2 linked regions of the Paraglaciecola psychrophila 170 genome follow. The protein of the gene in region 2 binds, or shares a complex with, the protein of the main gene of each other region. Links are inferred from orthologs where the notes say so. Each region holds a gene or a part of one and is shown on either strand. Other genes may lie near its edges. The genes, in order: nlpI and prc.

Region 1 (12,526 bases), 1.8 Mb from region 2 along the record:
CTAAAATATTGGATAATGCGAGATATTTTTAGCTTTAGGTTTATCCCTAGCCCAAGTGCCAGAAGTATTTCTTTGTTTCACTTCAAAAAGCTTAAATTAATACCGAAACAACTTTGCTTAGATTGCGGTAAATAGTAATGGGTCCTCTCAAAATAAAAAACTAAATTAATAAACCAACATGAGAAAACGGATGTTAACCAAGAATACTTAGCTCATTGCTATCGCCAACTGTTACAGGTGTTCAGCAACACTTACAAAGGGCATCAAGGCGACAAGTTAAAGTTTCTTACCGAAGGATTATTACAGGCTGGTAAATCACTTGGCTTTTTTAGCCGGTCCGATGCCGCAGAACTGATGAACATGGCGAACATTGAAGTGTTTGGCCAAATCATTGAAGAACACGAAAATCACAAAAAAAATAGTAAAAAAGACCCTTGATTGACGACGACAGCGATTTTTTCAACATTCCAGCTTACGAGCGACCTAAAGAGTCTGCCGTTAAAAATGTTGTCTTAGTATGACGGTTATCATCCTGACTCAAACCATCAAATACAACAAAACCCGCAACATACTGTGATTTTGGCAACCGATTGACCGCTTGGGATTCACTCGTATCTTCCATGATACTCGCCCTGCGGGCAGGCGGAGCCTGTGCAAATTGTTCCATACATTTTGTGTGAAATACATCCATGTATTTCATCGCTTCGCGACTATGCTTTAAAGCGCATGTCCACCAAAAGTTGCAGGAGCAACTTAGAACAGCTTTAGCTGGCCTGCGAAGCAGGTGAACCACATGGACGTGGTGAATAAATTTGTTCCTGACAAATTTGTCGAACCGTGTGGGCTCTCATCCCGACCAGCACCAACAAATACAAAAAAGCCCCGCTAAATCTAGCGGGGCTTTTTTGTATTTGGCGGAGGGGGTGGGATTCGAACCCACGTTAGGTTTAACCCTAAACACACTTTCCAGGCGTGCGCCTTAAGCCACTCAGCCACCTCTCCAAAACTTTTACAATCTTTGCCTGTTTATTTAAGTTGGGTTGATTCAACTTGGCGCTTGGCTTGCGCTTTAATTATTACCGTTTTGTAGTCTGCTGCAATTTCTTCGCAGAAGCTGCTGCTACAAAAGAGGCGCGTATGTTAGGGAAAACAGCTTGGCTGCGCAAGTAATAACTGCAGCCAAATTGATGATGTGATGATTTATTAGCCACATTAGGTCTAAATAGCATACAAAAAGCAGCTGGCTGACGATAATTAGCCTAGTTACTCTGGTATGACTATCTTGCCGTTGATGACCATAATACAGTCCATGCCTGCATTTTGGGCGGCTTGACGGCCTACTTCGGTATCTTCGAAGACCACGCACTCGTTTGGCTGTAAGCCCATGTTTTTGGCGACGGTTATGAACGTTTCGCCATGGGGTTTTCCATGAGTGACATCCGTTGCAGTCACAACGGTTTCAAGACGTTCTAGCAGGCCAGTATCGGTGAGCATGCTGATGGCGTTATTTCGCTCTGAGCCGGTACCTACCCCCATTTTAAGTATGCCTTGGTAACGTAGCATCACTTGGAATGTATCGTCGATAACGCTTGGGCTATCTTTAAGGTCGAGAAACGCTAGGCGTTTAGTTTCAGTGACCTGGTCTAAGTCATGGCTTAGACCATGTTTTTCATTCAGAAGTTTAACAATATCTCTGGTAGGCACGCCACCAAGGTTATGTATGTACTGTCCGTCAAAGGGATAAGCATATTTTTCACAGGTTCGTCGCCAAGCTAGGCCGTGTGCGCCCATTGAATCAATCAAGGTTCCGTCCATATCAAACACTATCCCTTTGTAGCGGCTTAAATCTGGCATTACACTCACTCCTAATAATTAAAATACTACAGTTGTATGAGGGCTATAAATGAAAAAGCCAGCTAAGCTGGCTTTTATCTTGTTAATTTATCTGGCTAAATAACCCAAAACAAGCGAACTAGGCGTTACCCGTCACTTTCATTTTTAATTGAGCTGAAAAGTCGAGCATACGGTTTAAAGGCACTAAGGCGCGTTGGCGCGTGGCTTCATCCACAAAGATTTCGTGGCCACTGCTATCGGTTAATGATTGGTGGATAGCTTGCAAACCATTCATGGCCATCCATGGGCAGTGGGCGCAGCTTTTACAGGTTGCGCCATTGCCGCCTGTTGGAGCTTCTAATAATATTTTACCCGGTGCAGCTTGCTGCATTTTGTAAAATATACCGCGATCGGTAGCCACGATAAAATGGCTATTCGGTAAGGTTTTAGCTGCATTGATCAACTGAGTGGTTGAACCAACCGCATCAGCTAAAGCAATCACACTAGCAGGCGATTCGGGGTGTACTAAAACCGCCGCATCAGGATAGAGGTGTTTCATATCTATCAGCGCTTTAGCTGAGAATTCGTCGTGTACGATACATTCGCCTTGCCACATCAACATATCGGCGCCAGTCTGTTTGGCAATATACGCGCCTAAATGGCGATCCGGTGCCCAGATAATTTTTTCACCTACCGAGTCTAAATGTTCAACAATTTCTAAGGCAATACTTGAGGTGACAACCCAATCAGCACGGGCTTTGACCGCTGCTGAGGTATTGGCATACACCACCACTGTGTGATCAGGATGGGCATCACAAAATGCAGAGAATTGGTCAACCGGGCAACCCAAGTCTAGTGAGCATGTTGCTTCTAGGGTGGGCATTAATACGGTTTTTTCTGGGCTGATAATTTTTGCGGTTTCGCCCATAAATCTTACGCCAGCAACAATTAGAGTATCGGCTTCGCAGTCACGTCCAAATCTGGCCATTTCTAATGAGTCAGAAATACAGCCGCCAGTTTCTTCGGCTAAGGCTTGGATTTCAGGATCGGTGTAATAATGCGCAACCAACACAGCATTTTTTTGCTTTAGCAGCGTTTTGATTTGCTGAACGTATTGTTGTTGTTGCAGATTACTCAGCGCAACGGGCTTAGCTGGAAAAGGGTACTCAATGGTTTTTACAGAAAATAGCTTTGACATATTTTTTAAGGCACTAGATGGTACTGATAAAACGTCCAAGTAGTATACCCATTTGTCATGTAATTAACATATTAGCGCGTTAAAGATTATTGGCATGATTGGCAGAAGGTGAAATGTACTGCTGGTATCTCGCTCGCCAAAACTGACTTTCTGGTAAGTTATTAGATTGTTCGTATAGCTGAGCAAAATTAATATGTGCTGACGGTTGATTAGGTGTGTTTTGTAATTGCCTTTGCCACGCAGTTAGATAATGGGCAGGGATATAGGCAGTATCGTGATATTCCATAAAGGTAAGCCGCTTGGATGCTTTAAACGCTTGAGTGGAATGGTTATCACAAGTTCTTGCAGCAAATAAGTCAATATTATTTTGCAGACCTATTGATTGCCAATACTCTCGGTCCGCCTTTGATTTGTCTACTTGTTTAAATACGATATTGGGTGCGTCGACCCCAGCACATACACGTTTTGCTAGTGCTTCGCTGAGTGGGTATTCATCGATAAAACCTGAAAAGTGGGCTAATTCGTGAATAAACACGTCGTAGGTGTCTTGGCGATCTAAAAACATAATACCGTTGTGTACGTTGGCTTTGCCTTTGTCGGCAAACATCACTAAGTGGGTAAAAGGTAAACTTTTTAGTTTTTCGGCCAGTGTTATTAGTTGGCAACCTAAACGACCGCTTTGGTGCCAATTTTCTTCACAGCTAATATCAATGGGATCAAACCAAGTCACGTCATAGATACAGATGGCTAAAGCGTTTAGGCGTGTGTCTTGGGCAAAACGTGACCTAAAGTATTCAGCTTGCACAAGAGATCCTATATCTGGCGTCACAAACAATAGTTTTTGCTTACAGTTATCAGGCAAAGTAGATAGTTGTTGCTTAAAGTCAGAGTTTCGATTTTTATTAAAGGCAGTGGTGTGATACTGATACAACTTAGCTAAAGACTGTAGATCCTGATTCAGATTTTTAGACCCAAGTGATGAAAATACTTTTGCTGATTGTTGGTATTTTTTATCACGCCATAGCGCCAGGCCATCGGCAAGTTGTTGTTCCGCCAATTCATTAGGCAATAGCTTTGTAACAAGCAGATTTTCTGGTGCAGGGGGGATATCTAGAAAATAGTGATTAAGCATTAACCAAGCAGGAACTAGCACACATACTAAGGCTATTCCCCACTTGGTAACAACAGGCATTTTTATTGGGTTTGTAGCTCGTTTGTGGTGTTTTTATTGGCTTCATCACGCAATAAATTAAGTTCTAGACGAGCATAACGGTGTTCAACATACTCAAATACGTTAGTACTTAACGCGAGTTTAAAATAGTTTGATGCTACACCTCTGTTGCCTCTTGCAGAGTGGTATTTTCCTAAATAGAAATAGGCTTCGCATAGTCTGTCAGTCAATTGCTGTTGGCTGGTGACACCAATGATCAAGGTGTTTAAGAGTTCACCTTCAGTTGTTCTTTCAAGATACAAATCAACTAATTGAGTTGCCCAGTTGTCTTCATCTAAATTTTTACGTTGCTGAGCTAACTCAATCATTGCCTGTGGTTTATCTATTTCACTGGAAGCCAGATAACTCCAAAGGGCACGATAAGGGTCGGAAGCATTTTTGTTATAAAACGTACCAAAATCACGAACTGCCAAATCCGGACGGCCACCATAATATAAGGCAATGCCACGGTTTAAGAATGCAAATTCCATATCTGGATTAATATCTAAGGTGGCATCAAAGGCTTCATAAGCTTGGATGAAATCCATTTGCTGAGTGTAATGTACCCCCATAGAATTATAAGCTTCAGCCAGATCAGGTTTTAGACGGATCGCCAGATTAAAATCGTATTGAGCTAACCCAGACAAACCGACACTGTCATACAAGGTGCCGCGCTGATGTAGCAATTGTGCCTTTTGCTCGTCTTCCAAGTCGGTGTTAGCCAAAATATGGCTATAACGGGCAATGGCAAGTTGTGAGCGCGGGTTCATAGGTGCAGGTTCGGCCAATAACAAATTGCCCATTTGCCTGCTTTCTTGTATTGAGCCGCTGTTGGATACACAACCAAATAAGAGTGAGCTGAGTAAAATGATGCTGCTGAGACGTTTATACATAATAAAAGAAAAGTTTTACCTGAAAATAGATTACTTGTATGACACTAACTTTGTGCCTAGGTTTCACTACAACCCTTTAAAATAGTCAAAAAACAAGAACAAGTGATGTATCGTAGAGTCGCTTATTTCACTGTAAAAGTAAAGTTACCGCAGTACCTGTGCTGTTAAAATGTGAATTAAACTTGAATCTATTACCCAAAATAAAGCAAACTACGCGGCCGATTTAAATTTAAAGTTTAATTTTTATGGCACTTGACTTAACAGCCGAACACAAAATGCTTTTGGCACTAGCCACTAAAGCACAAAAAAATGCCCACGCACCTTATTCAAATTTTCAGGTGGGCGCAGCCATTCTGGATGAAAACGCCCAGCTGCATGCCAGCTGTAATGTTGAAAACGCTGCCTACCCGCTAGGTCAATGTGCCGAAGCAGGCGCCATATCCGCTATGATTGCGTCTGGTAGTAAACAGATTAAACACATCCTCATCGCCAGTCCTAACGATAATTTCTGCCCACCATGTGGCGGTTGCCGTCAAAAAATCGCTGAGTTTGCGGATACCCAGACAGAGGTACATTTGGCGACCAAAGATGGTCAACTCAAAACTGTTAAGTTTACAGACTTGTTACCTTTGGCATTTGGGTTTGATAAAGAATAGCGGAGCTGTTTTAAGGATCTTTGGTATACAGACTAATAACTATATACAAGTGGTAGCCATGGCTACCACTTGTATATAGTTATTTTGCTACACCACTGTTTTGATTGTCGCGATGAATCTTAGCCCAAGTATTAGGCATTAAGCCGTTACTACCAGTGTTAATAGCGACTAACTTACCCGTTGCATTACTTGCCGATAAATCGGATTCAGATAATGTACCTATATAGGCAATCCCCTGACTATCAATTACCGGTGACGACCAAGTTACATTGGCTTTTAAATCATACTGCCATGCAAGCTCACCACTAGATTTGTAGGCATAAAATAAATTGGTCTCTGATGAAAAGTAAATATTTCCGCTGTCGTCTAATGTTGGCGACACATACACATCGCCAGCAATAGAGGTTTTCCATTTAACCGCTTTGGTGTTTAAGTCCAATGCGTAAAACTCACTATCCACATTATTTTTATGTGCCAAAATAAAGCGTATCCCTTGACTCGTCTATGGCCACTGATGAGCGAATATGGGGAGCTTCAAGCACTTGTGGATTGGGTAATTCAAAACGCCAGCGCAATGCTAGGTTATCGTCAAAACTATATAAAATGCCTGCTTCCGATCCAAAATATATATTATTATTGGAGTCAATGGCGGGTGTTGATAACACTAAGTCCCCTTCAAAGGTAACAATATCTGCAAACTGACCAGTGAGTTCGTAGCTACTTAAATCAAGTTTGAATAGCCGACCTTCATCATAAAATACCAATTCCCCCTTATAATTGATGGCACCATTTACAAAACGATCTTGACGACCACCACAGTTACAAAGTCGCTTAAATAAAGTGTCACCTGTTTGGGCATCAAAGGCAAAAATGTCGAGACCGGTGTAGATCACCTGATTTTGGTAGGCCACAACTTTGGATAAACCCGAGCCCGTTTGAGAAGGGTAATCAGATACCCGTTTTCGCCATAGTTGTTGGCCATTATTATCAAGCGCGACTAAGTCACGATAAGATTTTTGGAACTCACTTGTGCGTTTATCAGCCGTAAAGTAGATATTATTGTTATGTACCACAGGACTTGAACGCACCTCTTCGCTATTGGGTAAGGTAGGCCTAGGTAAACAGCGCCCATACCTCCTTGCCCTAACTTTTTGATCAGTTTGTACAAGCCCGCTTGTTTTCCAGCAAGGTTATGAATGATGTTGTCTTCAACTAATAACTCTGCTTGTTGACCAATCAGTGTGCCAAAAGAGGTCTGATTTTTGTTTTCAACATGGGCCGCGATCAAGGCTAACACATCGGCATAAAACCCATGTTTTTGCTCAATAAAACCTGGCAGGTTCTTAAGCATATTTTCTTCATCGATTGCGAATAAATGAAGAAATAGTGCCAGAGGGTTAGCAAATGTCATGCTTGTCCTTTTTCCATTTTTTATTGGTTTAGCATTGTGTGCGTAAATACGCCTTGGCTGTCGATAGTTCGTTATATACTGTTGATTTATTAATGCCTCACTCAGTTTTCACATCTTCAATGTCATAACCAAGAAAATAATGTAGTAGGGCAACTTTGTAAGACCGAGGTGACAGTGTTTGGAGTTTTGTCAAAGCCGCATCAAACAAATGGTAGGGTTCGGGGTCGTCTATCTGGATCAAAGCTCTGTGATATATGCCTGCTCCTGGGTTCTTTTTTGAGTCGATTTAGCTTTGAGATCATCAAGTAACATCCATCTGACAGACGATGCTAGAGATAAGAAAACTGCTCTCTATTATCGAAAATCTCACTGGGTGGTGTAAGACTAGCCAATACGTCATGCAACAAAGATGTTGTGTTAGGTAGTTGACCGATAAGATTTTGCGACGCGCTCTTCTTGGCTTTAGTGGAGATTTGTTTTTTGACTATGCCTTTCAGATGATAATAGATGATACAGCGTAATTGGTTCGCACTATCTAAATCATTGTCCACTATCCAACGGTTTAATATTTCGGTTAAGGGCTGCTCTTCCTCATTGGTAAGACTTGCGTGTTGCTGATCCATTTTTGTTGTTATACAAGCATTATAATTGTCAGTCTATCCCTTGTCTAATTCAAATCTATAACAAATTAACAACACTTAACACAATGAATATTATGATTTTTTATTCTCACAAGAAAATTAAACTCAAAAAAATAGCCGCTGTTTTTAAGCTGCGGCATTGTTTATAAACTCATGACATCTACATCGACATAGGTTTAAACGGCAAATCTCGATAACGTTTACCCGAGGCTGCAAATACGGCATTTGCTAATGCCGGCGCAAATGGGCCTAAGCCAGGTTCACCTAAACCAGTTGGTTTAAAGTCATTTTCGGTGAAGTGCACATTAACCTGAGGCATTTCGTTGATTCGCACTACGGGGTAATTATGGTAGTTTGAGTTAACCACAGCGCCATCTCTAAATACCACTTCAGTCCGCAATGACAACGACATGCCCATCACTATAGCACCTTCCATTTGTGCTCTAGCACTGTCAAGGTTTAACACTTGACCACAATCGACTACTGCGTCCACTTCAAGCACTTTGATGTCGTCGCCATTAACTTCGACTCGAACAGCCATAGCAACGTAGCTGTTAAAGCTAAAGTGCACCGCGATACCGAGTCCTTGATTACTCGGTAACTTGTCTCGGTTAGCCCAGTTAGACATTTTGGCAGCCATTGCAAGGGCACCTTTTGAGCGTGCGATTTGTTCAGCTTGTTCAGCGTTTTTGTTGTTGTCGTAAATGCTGTTTAATAAGCTAACCGTATCTTGTTTAGTTTTGTGAGCTAATTCATCGGCCGCACTGCCAAAAGCAAAGCCATAAAAAATGGCGTAAACAGCGCGGTACCAACCGATACGCGTATGCGCAATGGCTTCACCTGATTCGCTGCGATAATTTGCTATCCCAAAGGGATGGTCATCAATATCGCTCAATGCACTTGCCGGTGCTCTGTCAAGGGATGGGTCGAACAATGAAGCAATAGCGGGGAAAGCGGCACGGTGCAACCACCCAGTAACATTACCGTCTTTGTCCACTGCAGCTTCAATGTGCTGAGCGTTAATCGAGTGGTAATAACCGGTACGCATATCTTCTTCACGAGACCAAATAAGTTGCACCGGCGCATTCACGGCCTGGGACAACACTGCGGCTTCGTGCACGTAATCACACTTGAACTTACGCCCAAACGCACCACCAGCCATAGTCACATTGACGTAGATATCTTTTGGGTCGCGCTCTAGGTATTGCGCTAATACTTTTTGAATATCGCCGGGGCTTTGTGTGGCTGCCCATACTTCACAGCTATCTTTTTGGACCCACACCACGGAAGCATTGGGCTCCATGGGTGCGTGAGACAAATGCCCGCCTGTGTAAGTGGCTTTCATCACATGCTCGGCTTCTGCAAAGGCTTTAGTAATATCACCGCGCTCGGCTGCAAGCTGTGCTGGGCTTTCAACATTTTTGACTAGCTGCGCTTTATACGCCTTAGAGTCGTAACTTTTATGCTCACCTAAATCCCATTCAATATTCAGTTTTTTAAGGGCTTGTTGAGCAGTCCAGGTGTTATCTGCCACAACGGCCACGCCGCCAAGCGATCCAAAAGGCACGTTAAACCTAGGGATTTCAATTATATCCAGCACACCTTTGACTGCCATGGCTGCAGTTTTATCGACACTTTTTAGCTTGCCACCCATCACTGGGCAGTGGGTCATGGCGGCATATTTTAACCCGGGCATTTTGGTGTCCACGCCATAGGTTAATTTACCTACTACGATGTCGCCTTGGTTGTGCCTAGCGATGTCTTTGCCTATATATTTAAAATCTTTCTTTTCTTTTAGGGTGACGCTATCTGGCACAGCTTCATTAGCGGCAAGGCTTGCCAAATCGCCATAGCTGAGTTTTTGTTGATTGTTGTTATTGATAACAAAGTGGTTTTCAGCCTTACATTCTGCAGCTGACACACCCCACACTTTTGCTGCAGCCGCCACTAACATAACTTTAGCTGCGGCGCCTGCTTCACGCATAGGAATATACATAACGCGAATACTGGCCGAACCACCTGTGGCCTGAGGACCATATTTTTCTTCGTTACCTTCACCTTGTTTAATGCTCACCCGCGTCCAATCGGCTTCAAGCTCGTCGGCTACTGCGGCAGGTAATGCAGTGCTGATACCTTGGCCCATTTCACAGCGGCCACAGTAGATTAAGGTGTCGCCGTTGTCGGCTATATGGATAAAGGCATTAGGATTAAAGGGGCTGTCTTGGCCCATTTTAAAACCGGCGATTGTGGTTTGCGGTAAACTAATACCCAACACTAAACCACCGGTTGCTAAACCTGATTGTTTAAGGAATTTACGACGACTTTGATTAGAAACGGTATTTTGGTTTGAAGTAGTCATATTAAGCTTCCTTATACATTTCTTCAGCTGCATCAGAAACCGCTTGTTTGATACGTTGGTACGTACCACAACGGCAGATATTACCTTGCATAGCATTGTCGATATCGTCGCTACTAGGGGTTTTATTGGTGGCTAAAAAGCTGGCCGCATTCATAATTTGACCCGCCTGACAATAACCACATTGTGGCACCTTGTTGGCCAACCATGCTTTTTGCAGCGGATGGTCACCATTTTCCGACAAACCTTCTATCGTAGTGATAGTTTTACCTGCCACGGCCGAAACGGGCATCACACATGAACGGGTTGCCTGCCCATCGATATGAACAGTGCAGGCACCACAAACACCCATTCCACAACCATATTTGGTGCCTGTTAGCTCGAGTTTATCCCTCAAAAACCACAACAAGGGCATGTCACCCTCGACATCGATAGGATAACTTTTATCGTTAATTTTAACACTTTGACTCATCACGCTCTCCGCTTAACTTGTTTATAGGCCGAATCGATGTTCTGAAGCTGCCCGATTATTTTTTCCACACTGCTATATACTTATGGGTTTAATTTTGAACAGCCGGCGTTGAATATTTAGGTGCTGTTACTTGTTTAGTTTTAATCTGTTGCAGCTGTTTTATCAATTCTTTCACCCCTCTAAGCAATTGTGGATCATCACCTTTTGCCAAAGATTAGCGACTTGGTATACCTCAATATCTGGGGCAACACCGATATTCTCGACTACTCGTTCGATGTTAAGTGGGTCAAAAACCGCATTATCTGTTGCAGTGAGGGCTCAGCCGTCTACTGGTGCGTAATGCACTGATGATTTTACCAGACCACCCCATGTAAGAGCGTCAATTAGCTTGCTGACTTTTTGTCGACGAAACGCCCATGGAAAATAATCACCACCGGAGCATGCCATTTCATTAATCATTAACACTTTTGGCTATTTGATCCCAGCAGGCAATATTAGGAAGTTCGAGCATGATAACCTGACTAGAATGGCGTTACTCTCACCTTATACAGATGCCAATAAACTAGCAATGCAGCCAAGTCTAAACTGGAGGATCCCAGCTTAGATTTACTGTTTCAAAATATTTATTAAGCGGCAAACTAAGGAGGCGTTATTTTTGCGCCGCTTGTCGCGCCTCAAACGCAGCCATTTGTTCTGGTGTAGCGGCTAACTGATGGTTGCCCTTCCATTCACTGTATGGCATGCCATATACAGCTTCACGTGCTTGATCGTAATCTATCTCAATACCTTGATCTTTAGCACCCGCCATATACCACTTTGATAAACAATTACGGCAAAAGTCTGCAAGGATCATCAAGTCAATATTTTGCACATCTTTGTTCGCATCTAGATGTTTGAGTAATTCTCTAAAAGCGGAAGCTTCGGTGGCGAGTTTTTGTTGTGGGTTCATGTAAAGCCTATTTCTGTTGGTGTGTGATTAAATCACTTTCGTGGATTTGTCGCAGTCACTTCAATACGTTGAGCATTGTCATCATGGAAAGCCAATAAATCGGTTAAACCCTGCATATTATGTAAATTTCTAAACTCTATCCAATCAATTAAGCAGTAAAGGCATACTGCAGGGTAGTTCCAACTAGTAAACTGTCGTTTTGCCACCATATCATTTAAGTGCACCAATACCGCATTCACACGCTCTTTTTGCAGCTTAAAATATAGTTTGTCTTCGTCAGGCTGAATATCAGAGTTAGATAGGATAAACATTTGCACCAAAGAATCGTTAGCTGAGTCTATGAGAGTCAGTTGGTTCTCTTGCTCCCAACTCAGTAAAGGATCATCAAATTTATCGGTTAAATAACGATAGATGATCCTCGAATCAAAAATGATCTGCGAATTTTTATCAGAACTATCCTCTAACATGGGTATTTTCATAGCAGGATTTTTGGCCGCAAGGATCTGCCTGTCTTGTTCTGCAAAGATCTGCAAATTGACAAATTCATGTTCAGTATTTGCCAACCATATACGTAAACGGCGTACATAGGGGGAAGTAGTAGAACCGTATAATTTCAACATTAAATACTCCAGAATGAACTATATCGAACGATGGTTTAGATACTAAAGTGAACTGTACTATGCAGCAAATATAATCGTTTTTTAACTACATTTAGTAACTCTTTTTCACAACACTAGGAGGCGCTCTACTTTGTAGGGGCATTAATTCACCGACTTCGCCATTTTTTGTATTCAGGTGACTAAGTGACGTTTGGATCAGCAAGAGATGTATAAATCGGCTTTCCTGTAGATTTATCGATACTCGCTATAACCTAACCCCACCGCCCCCTTGCTCACAAGTTTCCATT
Region 2 (12,509 bases):
ATATGCTAATTCGAGCAAGTATATCTGAACGATCGGTATTAGCATGTAACGCAAACCATTTATCTAAGACTAGTGGGTCAGCATGCCATTTTTGCTCAAAGGCTAACATCAGTCTTTCAAATAAGTCCAAGTCGCCTAATTGTGCTGCTCCTAATACGCCAAGGGAGTCAGTCATATTATCTGCGTTATTAAATTGCTGAGTGAGTAATTGTTCAACATCAGGTTGTGCAGACAACGTTAAATACTTTAACGCAAGATTCTGCATTTTTCTTTGTTCTACTTGCTGAGACTGATAAGCATAAGGTTGTTTTTCAAAAGCCGAATAATGGCTCAACCAGTTTGCTTGAAATGTTTGCGCTAATGCCTTAAATAATTGTTTTCTTGATTGATTTAATGCGTCAATATTGACTGTGTCCAATTGTTGAAACAAAGTTTCAAAACTAGGTAAGGTCAGTATTTCAGCTTTTAATGCCAACGATATATCCTTAGACTCGATGATGGGTTCAAACATCGCGATTGTTTCAGCGATTGATGTTGTTTGCTGCAGTTCGGTTTTACCCGCTAAATTATGGATACAATTACTAAATAATTGTTGCCCTGCATCCCAACGAGCAAATTCATCAGGAGAGCCTAACATAACATTGCCTAACTGCTGCTGGGTGTAAGGATAATCCACTTTAACAGGCGCACTAAAACCATGAAGCAATGAGGGGATAGGCTTTGACTCAACGTTGTAAAATTCTAAACATTGTTGGGTCTCGTTTAACTCTAAAGTCAATTGCTGTTGATCAGTATCCCCCAAGTTTAAAGATTCAAGTTTATCGTTCAACAGACTAAATTGAATCGGAATGACCAAATTCTGTTTTTCTTTTTGTTCAAAAGTAGCAATATGCTTCTGTTCAAAGGCAATTCGATAAATTTTTGAAATCGCATCATAAGTGTCAGTAACCACAATTTGAGGGGTACCCGATTGGCTATACCAACGCCTAAATTGTGATAAATCTTTATCATTGGCATCTTCCATGGCTTGCACAAAATCATCGCAAGTCACCGCTTGCCCATCAAATCGCTTAAAGTACAGTTTGATACCTGCTAAAAAACCTGTCTTACTCAACAGTGTAAATAACATTCTGATTACTTCAGAGCCTTTGTCGTAGACTGTCACAGTATAGAAGTTATTCATTTCTATCACTTCATCAGGTCTGATAGGATGCGACATAGCACTTGCATCTTCGGCAAACTGACGTTCTCGAATAACTTTGACATTTTGAATACGGTTAACAATAGGCGAAGACATGTCAGCACTGAATTGCTGATCACGAAACACAGTTAACCCTTCTTTTAAACTCAATTGAAACCAATCACGGCAAGTCACTCTGTTGCCAGTCCAGTTATGGAAGTATTCATGTGCGATAACAGCTTCAATATTAAAATAATCTTCATCAGTAGCGGTTTGTGCATCGGCTAACACAAATTTACTGTTAAATACGTTAAGCCCTTTATTTTCCATGGCCCCCATATTAAAAAAGTCGACAGCAACTATCATGTAAATATCCAGGTCGTACTCAAGACCGAATTCAGTTTCGTCCCATTTCATGGCCTTTTTAAGTGAGTCAAGTGCGTGTTGTCCTCGACCAAGCATACCTTTATCAACAAATAATTCTAAGGCTATAGTTCTACCTGACTGAGTAACAAACTTGTCCTCCAAAAGATCAAAATCACCCGCCACTAAGGCAAATAAGTAGCAAGGTTTTTTAAAAGGATCTGACCATTTTATCCAGTGTTTACCATCACTTAAATCACCCGAGTCGACCTTGTTACCATTAGAAAGTAAAAAGGGAAAATTAACTTTGTCAGCGATAATTTTAACATCATAGGTTGCAAGTACATCAGGTCTGTCTAGAAAATAAGTGATTTTCCTAAAACCTTCCGCCTCACATTGAGTGCAATACGCGCCAGCTTGAAGGTATAAACCCTCTAAACTAGAGTTATCCTTGGGATTAATAATACTTTCAATACGTAATTCAAATGTATCAGTATCAATATCAATTGTAAGTGATGTATCTGTTTGCTGATAATCAGCAGCCTCAGTGCCATTTATACACACTGAAGATAATTGAATACCTTCGCCATCTAAGATAAGAGGTTTATTATGTGATCCGTTTCTGGTGACCTTTGAAATACAAATCACTTTTGTGGTTGTTTCAATCAAGGTGAATTCTAGATCTACGTGATCAATTAAGAAGTCAGGCTGACGGTAGTCGGCGCGTTTTTTTACTGCAGGTATAATAGTGGACATCATATCCTCAAAAATGAACAAGATTTAACAGGAGATACTAGACTTGCTGGCAAACAACAAGTCTGCATATTAAACTTTTGTTGGTAATGGTTCCTGATCAAGTTCAGGAATAGGTATACGTAAGATTTTAATACCTAGGTAAGCATAAATAATAGCTAACACTGGGTTAATCAAATTAAAAAAGGTATAGAAAATATAATCTAACGGGTTGACGGCCAATACACCGTGCATGTAAACACCACAAGTGTTCCATGGGATCAGTGGAGACGTCAAGGTACCGCCATCTTCTAAACTACGGGATAAATTCAATTGATGTAATCCACGCTTTTCGAACTCATTTTTATACATTCTGCCAGGCATCACAATTGCCATATATTGGTCAGCAGTAATAATATTAGTGCCAATACAGGTTAAAATAGTCCGAGTGATCATATCACCAGCCGACGTAGCGCCTTTCAAAAATGCACTTACTGCTCTTTTAAGCAGCCCCACTCTTTCTAATACTGCACCAAAGGTCATGGCACACATAATTAACCATATAGTATTCAGCATGCTCGACATTCCACCGCGACTTAATAAATCGTTTAACGTATCGCTGGGAGTTGAGAAAGATACACCATCAAACAGTGCAGTCCATACCACAACGATTGAACCTCGAAGTGCGCTTACCCCCTCCCCGGCTAAGCTTGCAATAACTTCAGGTTGGAATATCGCAGCCCATATGCCACCTAATAATGCTCCTATGGCTACTGCTGGAAATGCAGGTACTTTCTTTATAGCCATAGTTAACAGTACCAACAAAGGAATCAACATATGCAAACCTAAATTGAACTCTTTTTGCAACAAACTTTGCATCTCTTTGATGCCACTGGATGATTCAGGTACATCTGCTCCTAAACCAATCACTACAAATAAAATAAGGGTAATTACAATACTGGGTATTGTTGTCCACAGCATGTATTGGATATGTTCAAACAAATTTGTACCTGCTATAGCAGGTGCCAAATTAGTCGTTTCTGAAAGTGGTGATATTTTATCACCGAAATAAGCGCCTGAAATTATGGCACCTGCGGTGATTGCATCTGACATGCCCATACCGATTGACACGCCCATCAGAGCGACTCCCACCGTCGCCGCTGTAGTCCATGAACTACCAATACTCATGGCGACTATGGCACAAATAAGGCAACTGGCGGCGTAAAACATTGAAGGGTTCAACAGGTCTAAGCCATAATAAATAAGGGTTGGAACGGTACCCGCTAACATCCAAGTACCAATTAATGAGCCAACAGCCAACAGCCAACAGGATAAGAATGGCACCTAACGAACGAGAAATTCCTTTGATAATGCCTTGCTCAATATCGTCCCAACTGTAACCATTTTTTAGGCCAATAATAGCTGCAATGCCCATGGCGACCAATAAGGCAATTTGGTTTGGGCCAAAAGAAGAATTATCTTCAAACAAATATACTGAACCACCTAACAGAGTGATTAAGATTACAATAGGAATAAGTGCATCAGATAACGATGCTTCTATTTTAGGTTTTTCAATGGTCATAAATAATTACTATCCTGAAAGATCAAAACGAAGTTGAAAACGATGAAACGGAACTAAGCCGTTATTGAACGATAAAACATAATAGCGATAACCACAGGACATACAAAACGCACATACCAAGGCCAAATCTTCCAGAATATACTGTGCTCTACCTGTTGATTCCCATGTTTTAGTTCGGCTAATATTTGATCACGTTTCCATACCCATCCAGCAAATATACATAACACTAATCCAAGTAAAGGTTGACTATACTTAGTGGTTAAGTCAATGACGAATCCAAATAAGCTCCCCATATTAAATGCTATAGTTGAACTGATTATAAATACCAAAAGCGTTAAAGCCCATACTGCCGGTTTTCTTTCTATGCCTTTACTTTCAACAACATAAGCAACAGGAACTTCGAGCATGGATATTGAAGACGTTAAAGCAGCTATTATCATTAATGCAAAAAACACAAACGCTACATATACTCCTACGGTACCCATTGTTTCAAATAATGAAGGTAAAACCGCAAAAATCAAATTGGGACCTTCAATTAAAGCTCCACTATCAGAAAATATTTTCACACCATTGTGCAGCGCGACATACATTGCAGGGATAATTAGCATTCCAGCCAAAATAGCAACGCCAATATCAACTAATGCAACTGAAGCACCAAGAGTAGGTAAGTTTTCTTTCTTACTGACATAAGAACCGTATACCAACATGGTACCAACCCCTAAAGACATGGAGAAGAAGGCCTGTCCCATGGCGCTTATTAGCAAATCAGGATCCATAATCAAACTAAAATTGGGTAGCAAGTAAGCTTTCCACCCCTCTACCGCACCATCTAATGTAGATACATAAATAATCAACAGAACAATAATAATAAAGAGAGCGGGCATTAAACGAACTGACCACAATTCAATACCTTGTTTCACCCCTCCAGTAACAATACTAGCGGTTAAACAAAGAAAGATGCCGCAAAAAAGAATATCCCGAGTGTAAGAAGATGAGACTAACCAGGTTGAAATAGCATCTTGCCCTAGCATATCGCTGATAGTTTGCAAGAAGTGAGATAACATCCACCCCGCGACTAATGCATAAAAAGAAAGAATTAATGAAACAGTAACAAATCCCCACACACCGGTTGCTCGACCGATATTACTGCCTGATATTTTGCCTAATGCATCGACCATATTTGAACGAGTATAGCGACCTATTATTAATTCAGCCATCAGCACCGGATAAGCTAGAAGAAAAGCTAACACAATATAGACCAGCACAAATGCTGCGCCACCGTTACTGGCAACTTGGGTTGGGAACCCCCAAATATTACCTAATCCTACCGCCGAGCCAGCGGCAGCCAGCACAAATCCCATTCGGGATGAAAATTCTCCACGTGCAGCCATGTGTAGCCCTTCTTATTATTTTTATTATTATTGAATCGTTAAGGGCTGCATATAGCAGCCCTTTGTTTATTATTTTTTGTTATTAATGGCGTATTTGCCCATAGTCAATACGTCATAAGTAATATTCGCCGCTTCCTCTAAAAACGGATCAACGGTCTCTAGTTCCTCCGGTAAGTCATCCAAGTTGTCAACTTTCTCTAAACCGAGACGAACCAGACGTTCATTAGTGCGCATAAGATTACGTTCTTCTATTTCAGTTTTTTCTTTAAGACGTTCTGTTTCAACTAAAGAAATCGTTTTATCTTCCTTTTTAATTTTGTAACGCTCTACATCTTCATATATATAATTGAATTCTTTCTTAATCCTTTGGTTATGCAAATCGGTTAGACCTTTAACAGTATTTTTATTTTCGCCAAAAGTAGTGTAATTGGCTCTTGCAATGCTGTCCCAAGGGAGGGCATTTTCTTCTTGGCTTTCTCCCCAATCGGCATGATCTATTACAGATGGGAACAAAATATCTGGAATAACACCTTTATGCTGAGTGCTGCCGCCATTTATCCGATAAAACTTGGCAATAGTAAACTGCACACTACCCAATGGATTTTCGTACAAGTCATAAATACGGCCTAAAGGTCGGTGCTGCTGCACAGTGCCTTTTCCGAAGGTCTGTTCACCTAATATTAAAGCGCGATTATAATCCTGCATAGCGGCCGCAAATATTTCTGAAGCAGATGCACTGTAACGGTCAACCAATACAGTCAGTGGGCCATCATAGAACACTTTACCATCAACGTCTTTTTCAAGTCGAATTCGTCCAGCGCCATCACGAATTTGTACCACAGGGCCTTTATCTATAAACAAGCCTGAAAGTAGAGTTGATTCTGTTAATGACCCCCCGCCGTTGCCACGCAAATCAACAATAATGCCGCGTACGCCTTGTTCATTTAAACTGTCAATTTCTTTTTCAACGTCTTTGTGTAAGTTGTTATAAAAAGAAGGAATTGAGATAACACCTAATTTTTGGTCTTTATTTGGACCATCATTGGGGATATAAACTTCAGATTTTGCAGCTCTATCTTCTAATTTTATTTTATCTCGGGTAAGTGTAACCACTACTGGCACTGAAGTTTCAGATGACCCTTTAACAACTTGTAATTTTACAATGCTACCTTTTGGCCCTTTGATCAGTTCTACGACTTCATCTAAACGCCAACCAATAACATCAACAAATTCATCATCCGCTTGGGCAACACCAACAATCTTATCCTCAGGCTTAATATTGTTAGATAAATCTGCTGGACCGCCAGGCACAACACTGCGAATGGTAGTGAAATCATCTTCGCTGAGTAATACTGCCCCTATACCTTCAAAAGAGAGATTCATTTCCATCTGGAAACGTTCTGCATTGCGTGGCGATAGATAGCTAGTGTGAGCTTCAATACTGCGGGCAAACGAATTCATAACCGTTTGAAAAACATCTTCGCTAGACGTTTGAGTTAGGCGTTTGATCGCACGCTGATAGCGTTTAGTCAACAACTCTTGGGTTTTAAGCCAATCTTTACCGGCTAACTTTAAATTAAGCGCGTCATATTTGACTCTTTGACGCCATAGTTCGTCTAATTCGCTATTATTTTTAGCCCACGGTGCTTCTTCACGATCATAGGTAAACGTGTCATTGGGTAATTCAAAGTTAAATTCTTTATCTAACAAGCTTAAAGCGTATTCATATCTCTCAGTACGACGTTGCATATTAAGCTGGTAAATTTCATAAGCAATACTTAAGTTACCCCGCTCAATCGCATCATCAAACTTGACTCTGTAGGCAGAGAAACGCTTAATGTCTTCAGCACTAAAAACATTACGATTGAAATCTAAAGAACGAATGAAGCGATCAAATATTTTGCTCGACAACTCATCGTCTAAATCAATTTGTTTATAGTGGGCGCGTAGAAATTGCGAGGTCACTCTTTTTGCCGACGCTACGTGTTGCGACTCTTGGGTCAATTTGGGTAAGTCTTTAACACCCAAACTACTCTCTATTGCTATAGAGCCATAACTCATCACCAATAAAGCTGATGCCACAGATATTCGAATTGATTTAATCATTTATTACCTCTTTGAACGAGCCAACCTCAAGTTTTCCAATTGAACTTTGACCACCATTCCAGTATCTAGTTGCACCTGAATACCATCTTTACTGACATCAGTAATAGTTGCAGGCATCGGGCTCTTGCCAATCTTAACGGTCACAGAAGTTCCTGCGACAATATGTTCTTGCTCTAATCTTTCAGCGGGTGGTTGCTTAACCTTGACTTGCTCTTTAATCACTACCTTAGAAGTAGGTTTAAATTTAGGGGCTTCTTTCTTTTTGTAACTAGGTTTTACATCAGCACCGGCAGCTTTCAGCTCTTTACGCTGTTCTGCAACTTTGGCTTTGCTTTCATCAAGTTGCTTTTTAGCGTGTTCGACGTGTTCATCCTCAATAGCAGCTACATCTTTGCCATCTAAATCAATACGCTGCGCACCTTTTTTGATGCTGTGTAGGTAACGCCAACTGTTAGTGTAGTGTCTTAATGATGATCGAAGTAGCGTTTTGCTAACTCGATCATCATTCTCTAAACGCTCAGCTAAATCTTGAAAAACACCTATCTTTAAAGGTTTAGCATCACCTTTATTACTAAAACAAGCGGGGAATTGATCAACTAAAAAGCCAATGACTTCTTTGCTGTTTGAAAATTTTTGTGGATTGTCCATTCAGTCTTCTAGTTAGTTAGTGTGTTAACGGGGTTCTTGGTGCTCATCATCCCAAGTTGCTAGAAGCTGGTCAACCCAGTCATACAAATCATCTTCATCTATATCAAGTAAATGCGCATCTTCTCGCCAATTTTCCCAAATATATTGGATCATGTTCTCTAAAGAGGTGGAATTTATGTCTTCATGTGCCTTATCGTAAAGCATATGAAGAATAGTATTCATCCTATCCGTTGCTTCACTCGCCCTCTCATCCCAAAAATCCATGTCTTCAACAGTGGCTAGCACAACTTGAATATCTATTGTATGTTTCACTAAACAACTCCCCTAGTTTCTTCTTCGTCTGCATTGTATAAAGTTGTTTGCAATATTTCTACGATCTGGCTCAACCCTGTTTTATCCTCAAGATCAAATCGTCTTATATTTGGGCTATCTATATCCAATACTGCGACGATGTGATTATTATGGCGGATCGGCAACACTATTTCTGAATTAGATGCGGCATCACAAGCAATGTGACCAGAAAATTGATGCACGTCGTCAATCAATTGAATGCAGTTTTCTGATACTGAGGTTCCGCACACACCTTTTCCGATTGGGATACGAATACAAGCGGGTTGTCCGTGAAATGGTCCAAGAACTAATTGCCCTTCTTTTACTAAATAAAACCCAGCCCAATTGACGTTATCTAAACCCCAATAAAGAATCGCACTAATATTCGCCATATTGGCGACAAAATCACTTTCTCCAGCAACTATTGCTTCTATCTGTTGAGCCAATTCTGAATAGTGTTGCTGCTTGTTTTCTGCCATTAATCTAACCCTAATTAAAATGTAACTAATTATGACTTTCTTTTAGAGCAAAAATAACTTTTACCCTAGCTTGTGTCGTCATTTCTCCGGGTTGGTAGCTTTCAGATGCCTGTAACTGTCGCATACCCATCGCTTTTGGCGCGACGTCTCCTGTTGATTGCTCAGATATGGATATTACACCCGCTAATTTCAAGCCCAGCACGTTAGCCATATCGGTGGCGCGCTGCTTTGCATTTAACAATGAATGTTTTAATGCGCCTCGATAATTTTCATCAGCTTGACTGTTTGTGAAACTAAATTCATTAATGTGACTGACACCTAGACTCAATACCGCGTCTATAGATTGTTCGTATTGGGTTAAGGTTTTCAAGGTGACTGTAGCTTGTCTGGTTAATATAAAACCCTTTTGCTCGCGTTTATTATCATTGTATTCAACCCAAGGATTAAACTGTACTTGTAATGATTGAATTGCCTTTTTATCGACTCCGATCTTCATTAAAGCCTGTACCACATAATTTGTTTTTTCGACGATTGCCTTGTTTAATTCTGATGCCACTCTACCTTTTTGTTCAATTGACAAACTAAAACTAAAGCGATCGGGAACACTAAGTATGTTACCCACTCCTGAGACTTCAATTGTTCTATGTTGTTGCTCATTGGTATGGTCTTTAGCGCTGGCACTGCCAATCATTAACGTGAACAAAAATAAAAAACATAAACGCATATATAACCTCGATAAACAGACATTTTTGAATCAATTTCAATTATGATGCATTCGCAGCTATGAACATAGAATGAATCAATTTAAGCTACTGTTATTGTAATGGCGACTTCATAACTAAGCTGCCATAAGGATATTAATCCATTAATTTTTGAGATAAAAAAGTATATTCTAAAGCGGTTCTATTTGCTCTTTCTTGAAGATTAGCCGACGCTGAATGTCCTCCATCAATATTTTCATAATATTCAAAATCATGACCGTGCTTTTCTAACAGGTAAGCCATCTTTCTTGCATGAGCAGGATGCACTCTATCGTCTTTGGTAGAGGTAACAAACATAATTGAAGGGTAGTCACCCTTTGGGTCAATGTTATGCACCGGCGATATCTTTTCTAAAAATGCGCGTTCATTAGCGACATCAGGGCTACCATATTCATCAACCCAGGAAGCCCCTGCTAGTAATTTGTGATAACGCAACATATCCAACAAAGGTACCTGGCAGATAACTGCATTCCATAGGTCTGGCCTTTGAATGTACATAACTCCCATTAACAGACCACCATTAGACCCACCCATTATGCCTAGGCGTTTAGATGAAGTGATTTTTTTATGGATGATATCTTCACCCACAGCAATCATGTCGTCAAAAATAACCTGACGTTTAGTTTTAAGACCTGCTTGATGCCAATTTGGACCAAATTCTCCACCACCACGAATATTTGCCAATACATAAACGCCGCCTTGTTCGAGCCAGTTTTTACCAAGTAACCCTGAATAACTAGGTTTAAGTGACACCTGAAAGCCACCATAAGCATATTGCAATGTAGGGTTTGTGCCATCAAATTGAATGTCTTTATGTCTGACTACAAAATAGGGAATTTTTTCACCGTTTTTTGAACTGGCTTCAAATTGTTCAACTATAATATTTGACGCATCAAAACGGGCTGGAATAGATTTAATCGCAATAATATCTATATTTTTTATATCAACTTTAAATAAGGTATCAGGCGCCACAAAACTTTCTTGATTAATAAAAATGATATCGCTATCAATATTAGCTGATGAAACAGACATTGAACCGTTTTCAGGCATCGCCAATTTTATATGTGACCATTTTTTATCAAAATCATAAATATATACATTACTGACTACATTTTCTAACAAGGTTAAAACTAATTTATTACTTGTAATCGACACACTATCAATAGTGGCTCGTTCCTCAGGATGATAAACTAATTGTAAGTTTTTTATTTCTTGCTTTTGCAGCCAATGCTCTAAATCAAAGGACACCAGATCGCCACTATTAAAAGCTTGTTTTATACCTTGTGGAGACCATTCTTGCTTGAGTGACAACACAAGTTGCCCTTTGAAAACACCTTGCACGGCTACTTTTTTAGGTAAAGGTAATTGAACCGCATCACTTCCGTCATCAGGAAGCCAAAAATATAACGATTCAAAAAATGTGACGGAGCGCACCGCTATACTCAAATTTTTGTCACCAAATTTAATAGTAACAGGCCATACACCTACATCTGTTTTTTCGCCTTCAAATATTTGTTTTGCTTGTGAAAGTGCCTGCCCTCTTTGTAATGACTTGATAATATAAGGGTAGCCACTTTCAGTTAGAGAGTCTTCACCCCAGTTAGTGGCAATATTGATATTATCAATATCCTTCCAACTCACACCGGTTTTCGATTCTGGTATAAAAAATCCATTCTCAACAAAAGATTGTTTGGAGTGGTCCCACTCACGTATTTCGACAGAGTCTTTTCCACCATCAGAAAGGGATAATAGGCAACGGTCGTAATCACTCTCCAAACATTGTGTACCTTTGAACACCCAATTTTTATCTTCTGATGTAGAAAGGTTATCAATGCTTAACAAGTCTTGCCATTTAGGATGAAGCTTTGTGTATTCATCTATAGTGGTTCTTCGCAACATGCCTCGAACCTGATTTTCGTCTTGCCAAAAGTTGTAAACAAAACCACCTCGGAAAGTGCCATAAGGGATTTTATCTTTGGCATTGACTATCTCTAATCCAGAATCAAGATACTGAGCATAACGTTTATCAGCCGTCAGCTTATCTAAAGTCACTTTATTCCAAGCATTCACCTTATCTAAAGCTTGCTTACCTTCTACTTCTTCTAACCACAAGGGGGGTTCTGCGACGGTTTCTGTCATAGGTAGACTTTGTTCCAATTTATTACGTTGTTCTTCGGGGTGACTACAACCGGTAACAATAAACGTGCTGGCGATAGTCATAAATGTTAAAAAGTTCAGTGTCAATTTTTGACCTTTTAAAACGCTGATTATTGCTCTGCATATTTATCAAAGGAATTAACAGACATGATCAATTTAAAAAGAATCACTAGGTATATACACCTCACCTTTCATTAGTTTTCTTGCGCTTCGGCTCATTGACACTTTATTTACTGTCCATGTTCCATTGTGGAATTCGATTTGCGCACCAACCTTCAATGTTCCAGAAGGATGGCCAAAAGTAACAGACTCAATATCCCCCCCGCCTGCGGCTAAATTAACTAAGGTGCCGGGAACAGCTGCAGCTGTGCCTATCGCAACAGCTGCAGTGCCCATCATGGCATGATGTAACTTACCCATTGAAAGCGCTCTGACTGCCAAGTCAATAGTTTGGCTATCGACCGTTTCCCCACTCGAAGTGAGATATTCTGCTGGTTTCGCTACAAAAGCAATTTTGGGAGTGTGTTGACGACTAACAGCCTCATCAATATGTTGAATTAAGCCCATTTTTAGCGCCCCATATGCGCGAATAGTTTCAAAACGGTTCAGAGCTTGTGCATCACCGTTAATGGCTTCTTGTAATTCAGTCCCTGCATACCCTAGCGCTTCAGCATTTAGGAATATAGTAGGAATACCCGCATTGATCATCGTGGCTTTAAAATCACCCACATTTGGCACATGTAAATCATCAACCAAGTTGCCGGTAGGGAACATGGCTTC

The links.
Region 1: the proteins of prc (region 2) and nlpI are in contact, whole or in part, in a solved structure (PDB 5WQL), measured with the Escherichia coli proteins. The link is inferred for Paraglaciecola psychrophila 170 from one-to-one orthologs.

The regions. Positions count from the first base shown.
Region 1 is NC_020514.1:4,618,195-4,630,720, forward strand. The notes cover bases 3,181-6,116. They hold nlpI (lipoprotein NlpI), read right to left. Parts: upstream 5,135-6,116; coding sequence 4,226-5,134; downstream 3,181-4,225. Other genes in these bases: C427_RS20245 (hypothetical protein), read right to left, coding at 3,181-4,223; cdd (cytidine deaminase), read left to right, coding at 5,380-5,790; C427_RS20260 (PQQ-binding-like beta-propeller repeat protein), read right to left, coding at 5,870-6,116. Outside these bases: C427_RS20220 (hypothetical protein), read left to right, coding at 238-438; C427_RS20225 (hypothetical protein), read right to left, coding at 473-691; C427_RS20235 (beta-phosphoglucomutase family hydrolase), read right to left, coding at 1,264-1,854; quinolinate synthase NadA, read right to left, coding at 1,973-3,031; more of C427_RS20245, read right to left, coding at 3,111-3,180; more of C427_RS20260, read right to left, coding at 6,117-6,268; C427_RS20265 (PQQ-binding-like beta-propeller repeat protein), read right to left, coding at 6,258-6,863; C427_RS20270 (hypothetical protein), read right to left, coding at 6,788-7,201; C427_RS20275 (hypothetical protein), read right to left, coding at 7,531-7,824; C427_RS20280 (xanthine dehydrogenase family protein molybdopterin-binding subunit), read right to left, coding at 8,003-10,201; C427_RS20285 ((2Fe-2S)-binding protein), read right to left, coding at 10,203-10,670; C427_RS26575 (hypothetical protein), read left to right, coding at 10,801-11,010; C427_RS20290 (DUF1244 domain-containing protein), read right to left, coding at 11,320-11,619; C427_RS20295 (glutathione S-transferase family protein), read right to left, coding at 11,652-12,239. UniProt on the Escherichia coli protein: May be involved in cell division. May play a role in bacterial septation or regulation of cell wall degradation during cell division. Negatively controls the production of extracellular DNA (eDNA).
Region 2 is NC_020514.1:2,770,719-2,783,227, forward strand. What follows is about bases 4,837-7,755. They hold prc (carboxy terminal-processing peptidase), read right to left. Parts: upstream 7,355-7,755; coding sequence 5,318-7,354; downstream 4,837-5,317. Other genes in these bases: C427_RS12155 (sodium-dependent transporter), read right to left, coding at 4,837-5,248; proQ (RNA chaperone ProQ), read right to left, coding at 7,358-7,755. Also shown: pepN (aminopeptidase N), read right to left, coding at 1-2,299; more of C427_RS12155, read right to left, coding at 3,911-4,836; more of proQ, read right to left, coding at 7,756-8,002; C427_RS12170 (hypothetical protein), read right to left, coding at 8,027-8,314; C427_RS12175 (GAF domain-containing protein), read right to left, coding at 8,314-8,811; C427_RS12180 (SIMPL domain-containing protein), read right to left, coding at 8,837-9,535; C427_RS12185 (prolyl oligopeptidase family serine peptidase), read right to left, coding at 9,669-11,816; 2-methylaconitate cis-trans isomerase PrpF, read right to left, coding at 11,886-12,509. UniProt on the Escherichia coli protein: Involved in the cleavage of a C-terminal peptide of 11 residues from the precursor form of penicillin-binding protein 3 (PBP3). May be involved in protection of the bacterium from thermal and osmotic stresses.